2 regions of the Serratia sp. NCCP-200 genome follow, and region 1 is predicted to be linked to the other one. Evidence: riboswitches for the same ligand, from Rfam matches in the RefSeq annotation. Region 1 holds a riboswitch; the other holds the start of a gene.

Evidence for each region. A riboswitch is a leader RNA that binds a small molecule or an ion and turns the genes downstream of it on or off. The one in region 1 is predicted to bind manganese.
Region 2: linked by a shared signal. The riboswitch ahead of mntP (manganese efflux pump MntP) and the one ahead of AC6HVW_RS12755 (sodium:calcium antiporter) in region 1 are both predicted to bind manganese.

Annotation. Positions count from the first base shown of each region.
Region 1 covers NZ_BAAKUJ010000003.1:559,829-563,239, reverse strand. The annotation lists gene AC6HVW_RS12760 (YehQ family protein) at 1-1,779, shown strand, start outside; yybP-ykoY riboswitch at 1,813-1,940, shown strand; gene AC6HVW_RS12755 (sodium:calcium antiporter) at 2,060-3,076, shown strand; gene AC6HVW_RS12750 (heavy metal translocating P-type ATPase) at 3,220-3,411, shown strand, end outside.
Region 2 covers NZ_BAAKUJ010000001.1:1,045,664-1,049,074, reverse strand. The annotation lists gene AC6HVW_RS04890 (PTS mannose transporter subunit IID) at 1-551, shown strand, start outside; gene AC6HVW_RS04885 (DUF986 family protein) at 607-1,065, shown strand; yybP-ykoY riboswitch at 1,284-1,465, shown strand; gene mntP (manganese efflux pump MntP) at 1,476-2,042, shown strand; gene rlmA (23S rRNA (guanine(745)-N(1))-methyltransferase) at 2,233-3,123, opposite strand; gene pgeF (peptidoglycan editing factor PgeF) at 3,269-3,411, shown strand, end outside.

The DNA.
Region 1 (3,411 bases):
GCCACTGGAGTGTCCCCAGAAGCTGACGATGCGCCGCAGCCAGAACCTGCAGCAGGTTGGTCACCGGCCAGATTTAGTGAACAGCTTAGTGATGTCCCGCACTCGGTGATTAGCCGGGCTAAAAAGCTGATCCAGAGCAGCGTCGTGGTGCAATTGAGCAAAGGCAGCGGGGCGCAAGCCACTCCGTCTGCTCGCTTACCGATGTGTGACGTGCGGTTTTTCTCCCGTAGCAGCTTGGCACATGCGCGCTGTGACTGTATTCAGGAGACGATTTGCGAGCATATTGTGATGGCCGTCTGGGGGTTTGAGCAGGCCGAACTCAGCCAGCCGGATTTTGAGCAGTTAACGCTGCAAATCCGCTTGCCCAACGTCGAACAGGCGCAGGCAAACGCCTTATTTGACCAGCCAGAGGCGGTGCTATTACAAACGTCGTTGGATAAATTGCTGCTCAAACTGTGGTCGGACGGCAGCAGCCAGCCAGAGAGGGCCATCAAACCGCTGATGGCGGAAGTGAGTCGCCATGCCCAGCAGCTTCAGTGGCGCTGGATTAGCGAAAGCCTGGCAGATATTCAGCAAGGGATGGCCGATCAGCATAATCGTTCAAGCCGCTATCATCCGGTCGAATTCTTGCAGCGCATCAGCGGGCTTTCCGCCCGGTTAGTCGCGGCCAGGTGCATGGACCAACAGGCGCAGCAGCAAAGCTTACCACGCCTTCCAGCGGCTGAAATTCTTGGCCTGGGCGTCAAAGGTGAGATCCAACTGGAACATCTGAAACTGGTATCACTCGGCGCGCGTTATTGGGCCGACGAACAGCAGGAAGGGGTGGATCTGATCTACACCGACCCGGACTCCCAGGCGCTGATGGTGATCGAACGCCAGTGGCCTAAAAATAGCCATCCACAAGGCGTGGCGACGCCGATAGGCAGCCGCAGGATTGCCGGCCACCCGGTAAAAAAACTGGCAGCCTGCCAGGTGATCACCAATGCTGCCAAGCGCCGGGCAAACGGGGCGTTAGACATTGCCAGCGGTAAGCAATATACCAGCGTGTTGCCGCTCTCTGCCCGTGCGTGGGGGCTGTTGGGGGAACCGCTCAGGCAGTCTGATGCCGCAGCGCTGAAACGTCATCTCCAGCTGGCATTGCCAGATTTTGTACGTCCCAGACAGCCGATCGAACAGCTGCATATCTTACCGGTTAGCGAGGTGCTCGACTGGTGCTGGGACCCGGCATTACAGTGCTTGCAGATTGATATCTTAAGCGGAGAGGATCGTGATGATAATTTTGTGACGGTGTCACTAAATTACGATAGTGCCGCCCCTCAGGCTATAGAGGTATTGGCCAGGGCAATGCTCACGCCAGCAACTCCGCCACGGTTGATTTCAGGCAAGGTGAAGATCGAGTCAGGCAAGCTGTTTATCGAGCCGCTGGCCGTAGCCAGTGACACCCAGATATTCTCGCTGTGTGCCGATGAGGCTGAACCTTTCCCGATGGAGCGCCAGGCCGATCTGCAACAGCGTTCAGGTATGCAGCAAGCGTTGGCAGACACCGAAACGTTGCTGGCTCAGTGGCTACAGCAGGGGATCCGGCATCTTGGGGGGCGTGGAATTGAACGGGTGGAAATGTTGGCCGAGGCGCTAAATGGCTATGGCCTGATGCAGCTGTCTGCAGGGTTAAACGAGTTACCCGAGCGTATTCGCTCTAATAACCACACAGAATTAGTCCACCGGTTGATGACGATTTATCAAACGCTGCGCCTGGTGAAAGACCGGCAGAGTAATTGACTTTGACAGTGCCATGACAGTTCGACTAAGCTTGCCCCACTCATTTGGGGAGTAGCCTTCCTTCATCATGAAGGAGGATGTGTCAACATACTCAGCAAGTTGCTGTGGCACATCCGTCGAGCAGATTGGCGAGACCATAGGGGTAATATTTCTTTTGGATTGGACGAGGAATATTACACCATGGTTTACAACGTCCAGTCGGTATTTCCATCATGACCCTTTTTTCTGTTTTATTCTCAAATTACCTCAGCAAAAAACCGGGCAAATTGAGGGCTAAAGGATGACACTGTCATTTTTCCAGCTCGCGATATCCTTAATCATCATATTGATTGCCTCTGAAATTTTCACCAATGCCCTGGAACACCTTGGCGAAAGGTTGAAGATCTCTGAAGGGGTAACCGGTTCGCTTTTTGCCGCTATTGGCACCGCCTTGCCTGAAACCATGGTACCCATTTTGGCTCTGGTTGCCGGCACGTCGGCGGCTAATGTTAACGAAGAGATTGGCGTGGGGGCGATATTGGGCGCGCCGCTGATGCTGTCTACGCTGTCTGTCTTTTTGATGGCGCTGGCTGTGGTAAGACGGCGGGGTATTAACGGGGCAATCACCCCAGAGCCCACCGGGTTTATACGAGATACGCATTTCTTCCTGCTGGCTTTTGTGTTAGCCGCAATCGCCTTGTTCATTCCTGTAGAGATGAAAGTCGCCAGGATGGGCGTCAGCGTGTTGTTGGTCTTGCTTTATGTCACCTACATTGTAAAAACCTTACACGCGTCGAAAAAATTAGTGGCTGAAGGCAATGGAACCGCAGCAGATAACGTCATGTTCTTATCCCGAGTGGGATTGCCCACCACGCTATTCACCATCATCCTGCAAACTTTAATTGGTTTGGGCGTATTGGTGGCGGGGGCTTTAGGTTTTATAGACGGCGTTGCCGCAGTATCGGAAAAGCTTGGCATCTCTGTGTTGTTACTGTCATTGATTATCATTCCTATAGCGACCGAATTGCCAGAGAAGGTGAACAGCATTCTATGGATTCGCAAAGGGAAGGATACTCTGGCATTAGGCAATATTACCGGCGCCATGGTTTTCCAAGGCACCATATTACCCGCCATCGGGATATTATTGACGCCATGGCAACCCCGGCATGAAGTGCTGATCGGGGTGTTTATTACGCTTTCATCGGCATTTTGGCTGTGGATCAACGCCAGAAACAAAAATCTGAAAGTGTGGATGCTATTTATTAATGGGGCTTTCTATTTCGCTTATATTATCGCCTCAATCTCATTTAGCGGCTAAATAATTACCATCCCTGCATCCGATGTAGGTCAAAGCGATAACCCTGCTCACTCCCCCACGGAACTGATTGCTCACAGACCTTGACCTTCCCCTTGTGGGAAGGTTTAAGCTTTTTGTTACCGAAACTTCCCAGGAGTAGAACCATGGCTTCCGTTTTCGTCCCATCAGGTTCCAATCAAGCGGCTCGTCTGAGCCTGCCGGTCGAAGGAATGACCTGTGCATCGTGCGTTGGCCGTGTCGAACGCGCTTTAAAAGCCGTTCCTGGCGTGCAAACAGCTACGGTCAATCTTGCCACCGAGCGGGCAGATGTCACCTTTAGCGGCGTGGCCGATCTA
Region 2 (3,411 bases), on a different contig from region 1:
ATGCGGCCATCAACGGCATCAAAGTCGGTTTGATGGGGCCACTGGCCGGCGTAGGTGACCCGATATTCTGGGGTACCGTTCGCCCGGTATTTGCCGCATTGGGTGCCGGTATTGCCATGAGTGGCAGCCTGCTCGGCCCGCTGTTGTTCTTCGTGATGTTTAACCTGGTGCGCCTGTTGGTTCGTTACTACGGTGTCGCCTACGGCTATCAAAAAGGGGTCGATATCGTTAGCGATATGGGCGGTGGTTTCCTGCAAAAACTGACGGAAGGGGCGTCCATCCTCGGCCTGTTTGTCATGGGGGCCCTGGTTAACAAGTGGACGCACGTGAATATCCCGCTGGTGGTGTCAAAAATTACCGACCAGACCGGGCAAACCCACGTCACCACGGTACAAACCATCCTTGACCAGTTGATGCCTGGCTTGGTACCGCTACTGCTGACCTTCGGCTGTATGTGGCTGCTGCGCAAGAAGGTCAACGCGCTGTGGATCATCATCGGCTTCTTCGCCATCGGTATCTTCGGTTACTGGATTGGTCTGTTAGGTCTGTAATAGCAATTGATAGCCGGGGGGCAACCCCCGGTTTTTTTATTTATGGAGTGGTGAGATGTCGCTGACCGATGGCGTAATACTGATTTTTATTCTGCTGATGCTGGCGTATGCGCTGTATGACGAGCTCGGCATGAACCTGCTGAAAGGAAAAACGCTGTTAAAGGTGCAGCTCAAGCGGGGTAACCGCCTGGACTGCCTGATCTTCGTCGGTCTGATCGCCATCCTGATCTACCGCAACCTGGTCGAGCAGGGAGCGCCGATAACTACCTACCTGTTAATTTCCCTGGCGTTGATGGCGGTATATATCTCCTATATCCGCAAGCCCAAAATGTTGTTTAAAACTACGGGCTTCTTCTATGCAAATGCGTTTATTGACTATCGACGCATCAAAGCCATGAATTTATCCGAAGACGGCATTCTGGTTATCGATTTAGAACAGCGCCGGTTATTAATCCAGGTTACGCATCTGGATGACCTGGAAAAAATCTATCATTTTTTCCTTGAAAATAAATGAGTTAAAACCACCCCGCCCCATCCTGATTAATTAACAGTGCTTTTTTTGGGTAATTAATCAGCATGGATGGTGTTTTTCCTGCTTATTATTTCCACACCATTGATGCATCTACCGCCATTATTACTCTCACCAAGCTGGTTAATGAAAATAAGTCTCAATTTCACCCAATGCCTCGGTGAAATTAAACGTTGTCCGCAGCAAAAATATTATGGTATGGTTGCGCCGTCATTGGGGAGTAGCCGGTTTCTGGGGGAGTTTTAACCAGAAACGCCCGTATCAACATACTCGTTTCGTCAGCGAAACGTGGTGCGGGCAGCCAGGTAGGTTGGCGAGACCATAGGCACGTAACTCCGTCGTATGGTTGGGGGTGGGTTACGTGTATATGGAGCCACCCGGCCGAGACTATTTCAATGAACCTTTCCGCAACTCTTATCCTGGCTTTTGGCATGTCTATGGACGCGTTTGCCGCGTCGATCGGCAAAGGTGCCACTCTGCATCAACCGCGTTTTCGCGAAGCTATCCGTACCGGTCTGATCTTTGGCATCATTGAAGCCATTACCCCGCTTATCGGCTGGGGCATCGGGCTGTTTGCCAGCCAATACATCATGGAATGGGACCACTGGGTCGCCTTTAGCCTGCTGTTTATCCTTGGCGCACGCATGATCGTTGAAGGGGTGAAAAACAAGCCGGAAGAAGAGAAAGTCAATCGTCATGGCTTCTGGGTGCTGGTTGCTACGGCCATTGCCACCAGTCTGGATGCGATGGCAATCGGTGTGGGTCTGGCATTCCTGCAGGTTAATATCCTGCATACCGCGATGGCGATAGGTATGGCGACCATGATCATGGCGACGCTGGGGATGATGGTTGGCCGGTTTATCGGCCCGCTGCTGGGCAAGCGCGCAGAAATTCTTGGCGGCGTGGTGTTGATCGGGATTGGCTTTAATATCCTGCTGGAGCACTTGGGCTACCTGGCTTAATCCTTGGCAGAGAAGAAGACTCCCTCACCCTAACCCTCTCCCCAAGGAGAGGGAACCGATCGAATTCGTTGATCTTTCTGCGTAATACCTTAACTTTCTTGCTTTTACTCCCTACTTTCCGAAGCTACACGGGCCAATTACCTACTCCGGGCAGCTCCCTCACCTTGAATAAGGTGGGTGTTCGAGTTGCTCAGGTGATCTCTTTACCTCCAAAAAGGCAGGGGCTATCAGCTCCCTCTCCCTGTGGGAGAGGGTTGGGGTGAGGGGCAATCCGGCGGTACAAACGGATGGCGAAATCCGTCTCGCAGGCAAAGGTAGCCATGTCGAGCAAACCTTGCTGCACCTCCGGCGAAGCGCGCCAGGCAAACGGCGTCATCTGCAACAGATTGGCAGCCTGCTCACCCGGCAGCGCAATCGGATAAGCCAATGGCTCGGCCAATTCACAGCTGAAGCCCTCAAGCTGCTCATCATGCTCCGCATGCAATTGAACCTCCTGATAAACCTGCTGTTTTAGCTGATAAAGGTGCCGCGGCCCCGGTGACACCGTCACAACCACCCCACCCGGCTTGACGACCCGCGCCAATTCCTCGGCTTTACAGGGGGCATAGATACGTAACACAGCATCGAGCGACGCGTCGGCAAACGGTAGGCGATGGCTGGAAGCTACACAGAAAGAGACCGCCGGGTAGCGTTTGGCTGCCGAGCGAATAGCCACCTTGGCAACATCCAGGCCATATACCGCTACGGTCCGTTCCTGAGACAAGCTTGCAGCCACTGCGGCCGTGTAATAGCCTTCACCACAGCCAATATCCAGCAGTGCCTGTGGCTCAATAGGCAAAGTGCTGGCTAACAGTTCAGCCACCCGCTGTTGCAACGGCTGGTAGTAGCCGCCGTCAAGAAATGCGCGGCGGGCCTGCATCATCTCGGCACTGTCACCCGGCTGTTTAGAACGCTTGTGTTGCACCGGCATTAAGTTGACGTACCCTTCTTTGGCACGGTCGAATTGATGGTTATTTTCGCAACGCCACTGTTGGTTTGCGAAATCAAGCGGTTGGAAGCACAGGGGGCACTGATAAGACATGGATGAGATCCCAGAGAGAGATGGCGCGGGTAGTCTAAAGAAGGCTGGTGTACGATGCAAGGCGGATGCCCATCTGCCACTAGCCAAGTAATCCAAAAGCTGGCTACACTGGATATCTCCTCTCAGCCACAGGCAAAAACGTTCTATGACCGACTATTCCCCGCTGCTCAGCGGCGTTCCTGGCATCGCTCATGGCTTTGGCAATAAAGGTGCCCTGCTGCCAACGCCGTTACAGCCCTTTCGCAATACGCTGCCTGAGAAAAAACAGGTACACGGTACTCGCATAGT